Regions from separate parts of the Devosia sp. CN2-171 genome, predicted to be linked through region 4. Evidence: predicted binding sites of a transcription regulator. Region 4 holds the regulator's gene; each other region holds the start of a gene.
The links. Region 4 encodes LexA, which represses DNA repair genes until DNA is damaged. Its sites were predicted from a motif close to TGTTCNNNNTGTGTTCNG; they were not measured.
Positions count from the first base shown of each region.

Region 1: a site for LexA is predicted at 1,302-1,319, ahead of ACOYW5_RS08310 (PA0069 family radical SAM protein). Genes of this name have one in related genera too.
Region 2: a site for LexA is predicted at 1,318-1,335, ahead of ACOYW5_RS14595 (YifB family Mg chelatase-like AAA ATPase). Genes of this name have one in related genera too.
Region 3: a site for LexA is predicted at 774-791, ahead of radA (DNA repair protein RadA). Genes of this name have one in related genera too.

Region 1 is NZ_CP186479.1:1,669,548-1,671,748, reverse strand. Features, by position in the region: gene ACOYW5_RS08310 (PA0069 family radical SAM protein) at 71-1,231, opposite strand; gene ACOYW5_RS08305 (VOC family protein) at 1,508-1,930, shown strand; gene ACOYW5_RS08300 (DoxX family protein) at 1,927-2,201, opposite strand, start outside.
Region 2 is NZ_CP186479.1:2,950,963-2,953,163, reverse strand. Features, by position in the region: gene ACOYW5_RS14595 (YifB family Mg chelatase-like AAA ATPase) at 1-1,263, opposite strand, end outside; gene ACOYW5_RS14590 (GH25 family lysozyme) at 1,538-2,201, shown strand, end outside.
Region 3 is NZ_CP186479.1:1,477,666-1,479,866, forward strand. Features, by position in the region: gene alr (alanine racemase) at 1-152, shown strand, start outside; gene radA (DNA repair protein RadA) at 842-2,201, shown strand, end outside.
Region 4 is NZ_CP186479.1:707,959-710,159, forward strand. Features, by position in the region: gene glp (gephyrin-like molybdotransferase Glp) at 1-256, shown strand, start outside; gene lexA (transcriptional repressor LexA) at 360-1,079, shown strand; gene ACOYW5_RS03655 (2-dehydro-3-deoxygalactonokinase) at 1,372-2,201, shown strand, end outside.

The sequences.
Region 1 (2,201 bases), 960 kb from region 4:
CAATGGGTCCCTGCTTTCGCAGGGATGACAGCCGGTGAGGGAGCGCCGATCGTGCCACAGGCACACGGCGTCAGAACAAACTCATCTGCCCGTCATCCACCTTCGGATGCTCGAACAGGTCGATCCGCAGCGGCGGGATGGTCTTGTTCAGGCCGTAGCGCGCCTTGGCCCGTTCGAGCCGCTGGCGCAGGAGCTCGGCATACGGCCCCTCGCCGACGAAGCGGGTGTGGAAGTTCGGGTCGTTGTCCTTGCCGCCGCGCGCATCGCGGATGAGGCCCATGACGTGGCTGACCCGATCGGGGAAATGCCGCAGCAGCCACTCGCGGAAGATGTCGCGCACCTCGAGCGGCAAGCGGACGAGGATGGCGCTGGCATCGCGCGCGCCCTGGGCGGCAGCGGCATCGAGGATGCGCTCGAGCTCCATGTCGTTGATCGCCGGGATCATCGGCGCGGCCATGACGGTGGTCGGAACGCCGGCCTCGGAGAGCAGGCGCACCGCCTCCAGCCGCTTCTCGGGCGTCGAGGCGCGCGGCTCCATCTTGCGGGAAAGCTTGTGGTCCATGCTGGTGATCGACAGGGCCACGCGGACGAGGTTGAGCTCGGCCAGCGGCTTGAGGATATCGAGATCGCGCACCACCAGCGCCGACTTGGTGGTGATGGTCACCGGGTGCTTGGTTTCCAGCAGCAACTGCAGGATGCCGCGCGTCAGCTTGTGCTTGCGCTCGGCAGGCTGGTACGGGTCGGTGTTGGTGCCCATGGCGATGGGCTTGGGCTTGTAGCGCTTGTCGGCCAGCTCGCGCCGCAGCAGCTCGACCGCGTTGGTCTTCACATAGATGTCGCGCTCGAACTCCAGCCCCGGCGAGTGTCCGAGATAGGCATGCGTCGGCCGCGCGAAGCAATACGAGCACCCATGCTCGCAGCCGCGATAGGCGTTGATCGAGCGATCGAACCCGATGTCAGGGCTCTCGTTGCGGGCGATGATGGTGCGGGCGCGCTCGACATGCTCGATGGTCTCGAACGGCTTCAGATCCTCGACGTTGTAAATCCCCTGACCCCAGCCGTCATCGACCTCCTCGCGGCTTTCCTTGTCATAGCGGCTGCCCTTGTTGGTCTGCGCGCCGCGGCCGCGATTGAGCGCGGGATCGACGAAGCGTCGCGCGATCAGATCAGCATCACGGGTGCCGCTGAGCTTCTCCAGCTGTTCGAACGAAGGCGCGACACGCATTGCCATGGGGCATCTCCAACGGTCCGGACAGCGACTCGCCACCCAGGTAACGTTCCGTTACGACTATCAGTTGCGTGAGAACAGAACAAGAACAAAGTGGCGGGGATATGTCTCCAACGGGTTGACCCGACGAGCTCGGCTGCTAGGTTTCATGGGTCAGAAAAGGTGAGGCAGGTGCGGTTGGCCCCGTCCCGCTGCGGCGGTCCTGGCCTTCGCTTCGGCGATAGTCCCGTGGCCTTCAACGCCCTCCACAGTGGAGCGGCGAAACGAAAGGTCATGGTAATGCTGCCATCTGTCTCGGTTATCACCCTCGGCACCGCCGACCTCGCGCGCTCGCGGCGCTTCTATGTCGAGGGCTTCGGCTGGAAGCCGGTCTATGAGAGCGACGTCATCATCTTCTACCAGCTCAACGGCCTTGTGCTGGGCACGTTCCTGACGGCGGAACTGGAGGCGGACATGAATCGCACCGGACTGTTGACGCCCGGTGCGTTCTCGCTGGCCCACAATGTGCGCACGGAGGCCGAGGTGGCGCCCCTGATCGAGCGGCTCGCATCGGCCGGCGGACGCGTGTTGCGACCGGCCGATGCGCCACCGCATGGCGGCGTCCGCGGCTATATCGCCGATCCGGACGACCATGCCTGGGAGATTGCCTGGAACCCCGGCTTCGCCATGGATGCCGAGGGCAATGTCACCTTCGGACTTTAGAGCCCGAACAGGCCCCAGCGACCCCAAAGCACAAAGGCCGGGAGAACCAGGAGGACGAGGTTCATCGGCAACACCATGGTGCCGTCGCCGCGACGCTGGTGGAAGCCGAGCGCAAGAATCTGCAACACAACCGAGCCGAGCGCCGCGAGCGGCGTCAGGAAGGTGAGGATGCCGGTGGCGAGCGGCAGGATCAGGCCGAGGCCAGCTGCCGCGTCGACGGCGCCGATGGAGCGCACGAAGCCTGGCGTATGATCGCCGGGCCATTTCATCA
Region 2 (2,201 bases), 2.2 Mb from region 4:
GCGCTGGCGCTGCCGTTCGCGCGCCGCTTCGACCCGCTCGGCGACCCGGGCCGAGGATTCCGCGGTCGAGGGGCCGATCATGTCGGCGGCTGAGACGGCGGGCACGTCGATCCGCAAATCGATGCGATCGAGGAAGGGGCCCGAGACCCGGGCCTGGTAGTCCGAAGCGCAGCGGTCGCCGCGCTTGCAGGTATGGCCCGGTGTGCCGGCCATGCCGCATTTGCAGGGGTTCATCGCCGCGACCAGCTGGAAGCGGGCCGGGAAGTTCACATGCGCGTTGGCACGGGCGATCACCGCTTCACCGGATTCGAGCGGCTGCCGCAAACTGTCGAGCACCTGCGGCTGGAATTCGGGCAGTTCGTCGAGGAAGAGCACGCCATTGTGGGCAAGGCTCGCCTCGCCCGGCCGGACACGCAGCCCCCCGCCAACCAGCGCCGCCATCGAGGCGGAGTGGTGCGGGGCGCGGAACGGGCGCCGGTCGCTGAGCGCGCCACCGGCGAGTTCGCCGGCGATCGACTGGATCATCGATACGTCGAGCAGTTCGCGCGGGTTGAGCGGCGGCAGGATCGAGGGCAGCCGCGCCGCCAGCATGGATTTGCCGGCGCCGGGCGGGCCAACCATCAGGAGGTTATGGCCACCCGCCGCCGCCACTTCGAGGGCACGGCGCGCCACCTCCTGCCCGCGCACTTCGCTGAGGTCCGGCAGTCCCGCCGGATCGGACTGGCGCCGCGGCACTGGGCGCGTACAAAGCTGGAAGCCGCCGAGATGGTTGACCAGCGCGAGAAGGTTCTGCGGCGCGATGATCTCGAGGTCATTGCCGGCCCAGGCGGCTTCCGGCCCCGACGGTTCGGCGCAGATGATCCCCATATCGCGCGACAGCGCCGCGATCGCCGCAGGCAGCACGCCGGCCGTCGGCGCGAGGCGTCCGTCGAGGGCGAGTTCACCCAGCGCCACATAGCCCTCAAGCGCATCGGACGGGATGGCGCCGATGGCGGCCATCAGCCCGAGGGCGATCGGCAGATCGTAGTGGCTGCCTTCCTTGGGGAGGTCGGCCGGCGCGAGGTTCACCGTGATGCGTTTGGGCGGGAGACTCAGGCCGGAGGCATAGAGTGCGGCATGCACCCGCTCGCTCGATTCTTTCACCGCCTTGTCCGGCAGCCCGACGAGCAGGAATTTTGGCAGCCCAGGTGCGATCTGCACCTGCACATCGACCGGCACCGCCTCGATGCCCTGAAACGCCACGGTCGCGACCCGCGTGACCATCCGCCTGCCCCCAATTGCCCGAGGCAACGCTATCAGGACATTTGCGAATGTGGCAAGAACATTAAGGGAACAAGCGTGGCGTCGAAGGCGAGTTGTAAGGATCGGCCCCTCGGGCATTAACCATGCTGGAATTCCAAAGGGTTAGCGCAAGGTTTCGTTAAGCGCGCCATGTTGAATCAAAGGCTTTCAGACCTGATGAAGGCCTTGGTTCCGCATGCCTGTTGCCCGTCGCTCCGCGCTCCCCGTCCTGAGGTCCGCTCTTGTGGTAGGGCTCATGCTGCTGCTTGCCGCCTGCGGGCGCTCGCCGACCAGCTACACCGGCATTCCAGGCGACAACGACCCGCATGACGGCGTGCGGCGCGCCTGGGGCCTGCCGATCCAGGGGCTCGACGTGGCGCGCTACCAGGGCCGCATCGATTTCAACTCGGCCCGTGCCGGCGGGGTGCACTTCGTCTACATCAAGTCGACCGAGGGCAAGGACTACATCGACCCCAATTTCTATGACAACTGGAACGGCGCGCGTGCCTCCGGCCTGGCGCGGGGCGCCTATCATTTCATGACCTGGTGCAGCCTTGCCTCGGAGCAGGCCGAATGGTTCATCCGCAAGGTGCCGAACGATCCCGATGCGCTGCCGCCGGTGCTCGATCTCGAGTGGAACAACCACTCGAGCTGCAAGAACAAGCACAACCGCGCCGATGTGCTCGAGAAGGTGCGCGTGATGCTGGCCGCCATGGAGCGCCATACCGGCAAGGTACCGGTGATCTATACTGACATGAACTTCTACAGCGACGTGCTTGCCGGCGAGCACTTCGATTCCTCGTTCTGGCTGCGCTCGACCGCCGCCGAGCCGCACCTCAAATATGGCGACCGGCCCTGGCTGTTTTGGCAGTGGACGCAGACCGGCACCATGTCCGGCGTGAGGACCGAGGTCGATCGCA
Region 3 (2,201 bases), 770 kb from region 4:
CAAGACCCGGCGAAATGGTCGAGATCCTCGGCCCGCACGTATCGGTGGACGATCACGCCGATGTTGCCAACACCATCGGCTACGAAGTGCTGACCAGCCTCAAGGGGCGGTATACGCGGCAATACACCGAGGGTGCGTCGCCCACGGGCTGACATCCACCGGCGCCTCTGTATCCTCCCCCGCGGGGACCAGCGAGGCTGGTGGAGGGGCAGCCGTCTATCTCTTTTCGCCTCTCTTGTCCCCCCATTCCTCCACCCGTCGTATTCTCCTCGCGTCCAGTCACGGGCGGCGGTCGCGACGAACGAACGGTGAGTGGACATCGGGAGCCATGGCAGTCGTGTCATGGCGGGTTTGTGGGACCGACAACCGACCACCCATCCGGGCTCCGATGCAGTAATGCAGACGAGAGGTGCGATGGGGGCACGCTCCTTGGATTCCACCGATCCTACTCATCCCTTTGAGGACCGGCGCGGCGACGGCCGTTTCATTTGCGGACTAACCGCGTGGCCGAAAACCGCGCCGGTCCCCGCCCACCCAATACTCCGGAGCCAAAGGGCGGCCGGATGTAGCAGCGCGTCCAATGGAGGCCCTAGTCCAGCCCACAACCAGCTGTCATCCCTGCGAAGGCAGGGATCCAAACTTCCGCCCGCGCCAGCTGCAAGCTGGATCCCAGCCTGCGCTGGGATGACACCGAGTCAGTGGCACGGTCCTGGTCCTCGACCCATCCACCATGTCACACCCCGTCGCAGAAGACACCGCTGGGGACCACCCATCGTTCACTCTTCGTTCTTGCCTTCCAACGTATCCTCAGCTACCAGTCGAAGACCTATCGGGGCTCTCCATGGCGCGCACCAAGACCAACTGTGTCTGCCAGGCCTGTGGCGCTGTCACAGCGCAATGGCAGGGGCGCTGCGAAGCCTGCGGCGAATGGAACACAATTTCGGAGGAGATTGTCGACTCGGGTGTCGGCGCCGGCCCGAAATCCGCTACAGCGGCCGGCCGGCCGATCCAGCTCGTGCCACTCGCCGGCGAGATCGAGACGGCGGCACGCGTCACAACCGGGATCAGCGAACTCGACCGGGTGACCGGCGGTGGTTTCGTCAAGGGCTCGGCCGTCCTCGTGGGCGGTGACCCCGGCATCGGCAAGTCGACACTGCTGCTGCAGGCGGCCGCAGCTATGGCGCAGCTCGGACGCCGCGTCGTCTATGTCTCGGGCGAAGAGGCGGTGGCGCAGGTGCGGCTACGCGCGCAGCGGCTGGAACTCAGCGAAAGCGATGTGCTGCTCGCCTCGGAAACCAATGTCGAGATCATCCTCGCCACCCTGCAGAACGGCCCTGCCCCCGATCTCGTGATCATCGATTCGATCCAGACCCTGTGGACCGACCGCGTCGAGAGCGCGCCGGGCACGGTGACGCAAGTACGCACCTCTGCGCAGGCGCTCACGCGCTTCGCCAAGAAGTCCGGCGCGGCAGTAGTGCTGGTCGGGCACGTCACGAAGGACGGGCAGATTGCCGGGCCACGCGTCGTCGAGCACATGGTCGACGCGGTGCTCTATTTCGAGGGCGATGCCAGCCACACTTTCCGCATTCTGCGCGGGGTGAAGAATCGTTACGGCGCCACCGACGAGATCGGCGTGTTCGAGATGTCGACGCTGGGCCTGCGCGAGGTCGCCAATCCCTCCGCGCTCTTCCTTGAGCAGCGCGACAAGGATTCGGCGGGCTCTGCCGTCTTCGCCGGCATGGAAGGGACCCGCCCGGTGCTGTGCGAAATCCAGGCACTGGTCTCCCCGTCCCCACTCGGCACGCCGCGACGCGCCGTGATCGGCTGGGATTCCTCTCGGCTTTCGATGGTCCTCGCTGTGCTCGAAACCCGCTGCGGCGTCAGGATCGGCGCCAACGACATCTACCTGAATGTCGCCGGTGGGCTGAAGATCAACGAGCCGGCCGCGGACCTCGCGGTTGCCGCGGCGCTGATCTCGTCCCTCACCGGCTCGCCCCTCCCCTCGAGCAACGTCTATTTCGGCGAGATCTCGCTCGCCGGTGGCGTGCGGCCGGTGGCGCATGCGGCACTGCGCCTGCGCGAGGCGCAGAAGCTCGGCTTCCAGGGGGCCGTGACGGGGCGGTTGGGCAAGGGCGACCTGCCGGGCGGGATCGCGGTGGGCGAATATGCCGAACTCGCCGAGCTCATCGGCAAGATCGCGG
Region 4 (2,201 bases):
CATCGACCCGTTCTGGCCGCGGATCGGTGTGCCGACCCTGCTCGGACTGCCCGCTAACGGCCCGCGCCGGCATTTCATGCGTGCCAATCTCAGCCGCAACGACATCGGCTACATGCAGGTGACGCCAATCTTCGAGACCGATTCCAGCCATTCGACCTCGCTGGCGCTGGCCGACGCGCTGATCGTCGTGCCCGAGGATTCGCCGGGCGTGCCGCCGGGCGAGATCGTCGACGTGATCCCGCTGAACTGGGGCTGATCGCCTTCGCGCTAACGCGATCTTTACCGCGATGTTGCAGAACATAACTGGAACGGATACAACTACGTTCAGTCTTTGTTCCGATTCTGCTCACGGGGCCGCCATGCTGACGCGCAAGCAACACGAACTTCTGATGTTCATTCACGAGCGGATGAAAGAGTCCGGTATTCCGCCATCCTTCGATGAGATGAAGGATGCGCTCGACCTGCGCAGTAAATCGGGCATTCACCGCCTGATCACGGCGCTCGAGGAGCGCGGCTTCATCCGCCGGTTGCCCAACCGGGCGCGGGCGCTGGAAGTAATCAAGCTGCCGGACTCGATGAACCCCTCGCTCGGCGGCCGCAAGGCGCGGTTCGAGCCGTCGGTCATCGAGGGCAATCTCGGCAAGGTATCGACGCCCCCTTCCCGCTCGGCCGCGGTGACATCGGTCAGCGACTATCGCGCGGTGACCATCCCGGTGATGGGCCGGATCGCAGCCGGTACGCCGATCGAGGCTATTCAGACACACAGCCACACCATCATGGTACCGCCAGAGATGCTTGGGCCAGGCGAACATTTCGCGCTCGAAGTGCGCGGCGACTCAATGATCGATGCCGGAATTTTTGACGGCGACACGGTGCTGATCAAGAAGCAGGACGCGGCCTCGACGGGCGAGATCGTCGTGGCGCTTGTCGATGACGAGGAAGCAACGCTGAAGCGGCTGCGCCGGCGCGGCAATTCGGTGGCTCTCGAGGCCGCCAACCCGGCTTACGAGACGCGCATCTTCCCGCCCGACCGGGTGAAGGTGCAGGGCCGCCTCGTCGGCCTGCTGCGCAAGTACTGAGTTTCGACCCCACCGCCAATCGGGTCACTGGGCCGGCTGACGCCGGCCCTTTTTCTTTGAGTGTGGGCAGGTTGTGGGACATTTTGCCTTTGGCGGGCGCGACAAAGACGTAGGAGCACTTTGTCGCGCTTTCGAACCGGAAAAGTCTGCAACTTTTCCTGAAAACGCTTTAGGGTCCGCGCCGCCGCCTGGGGCACATTTTTCTCGGTACCATACTAAGCGAGTGGATGAGCTTCCCGATTGTGCGCCATGAGGGCGCGCCGGCGAAATATCGCCTGCAAGGGAGAGGGTATTGTCTGGTCAAGTCGAGTGGGTCGCGGTCGATTGGGGGACATCCAATCTGCGCGCCTGGGGAATTGATTCCGACGGTGAGATCGCTTTCGCGCGCTCGTCGCCGGATGGCATGGGACGGCTGAGCCGGGAGCAGTATCCCGATGTGCTGACGGGCCTGCTTCAGGGCGTCGCCGACGAGGTCAGCGAAGTGTTGATCTGTGGCATGGCCGGGGCGCGGCAGGGCTGGATGGAGGCGCCGTATCTCGACGCACCGGCCGAGCTCGGCAATCTCGCTGCCGGTGCCGTGTCGCCGGACATGCCGGGCGAACTCGATCCGCGCATCCTGCCGGGCGTGTGCCTCAGGGATGTCGGCGCGGAAGATGTGATGCGCGGCGAAGAGACCCAGTTGCTCGGGCTCTCGGCGCTCGTTCCCGGCTTCTCCGGCCTTGTGGTCATGCCGGGCACGCACAGCAAGTGGGCGCTGCTCGACGGGACGCGGCTGACGCGCTTTTCGAGCGCCATGACCGGGGAAGTGTTCGAGCTGTTGCGAACCCATTCGGTGCTGCGGCACTCGCTCAACGGCGAGCTCGAGGGCGAGGATCGCGATCTCGGCTTTTCGGCCGGCCTCGACCAGGGGCTGGAACACCCCGAGCGACTGACGGCGACGCTGTTCAAGGTTCGCGCCGGCTCGCTCCTTTCGGGACGCAACGCGGCCTGGTGCGCCGGCTTCCTCTCCGGGCTGCTGATCGGCGCTGAGATTGGCGGACAACGCGACTGGATCGGCAACGCTGAGATCCCCTTGATCGGCAGCGTGGGGCTCTGCGGCCTCTATCAGATCGGCTTCGACCG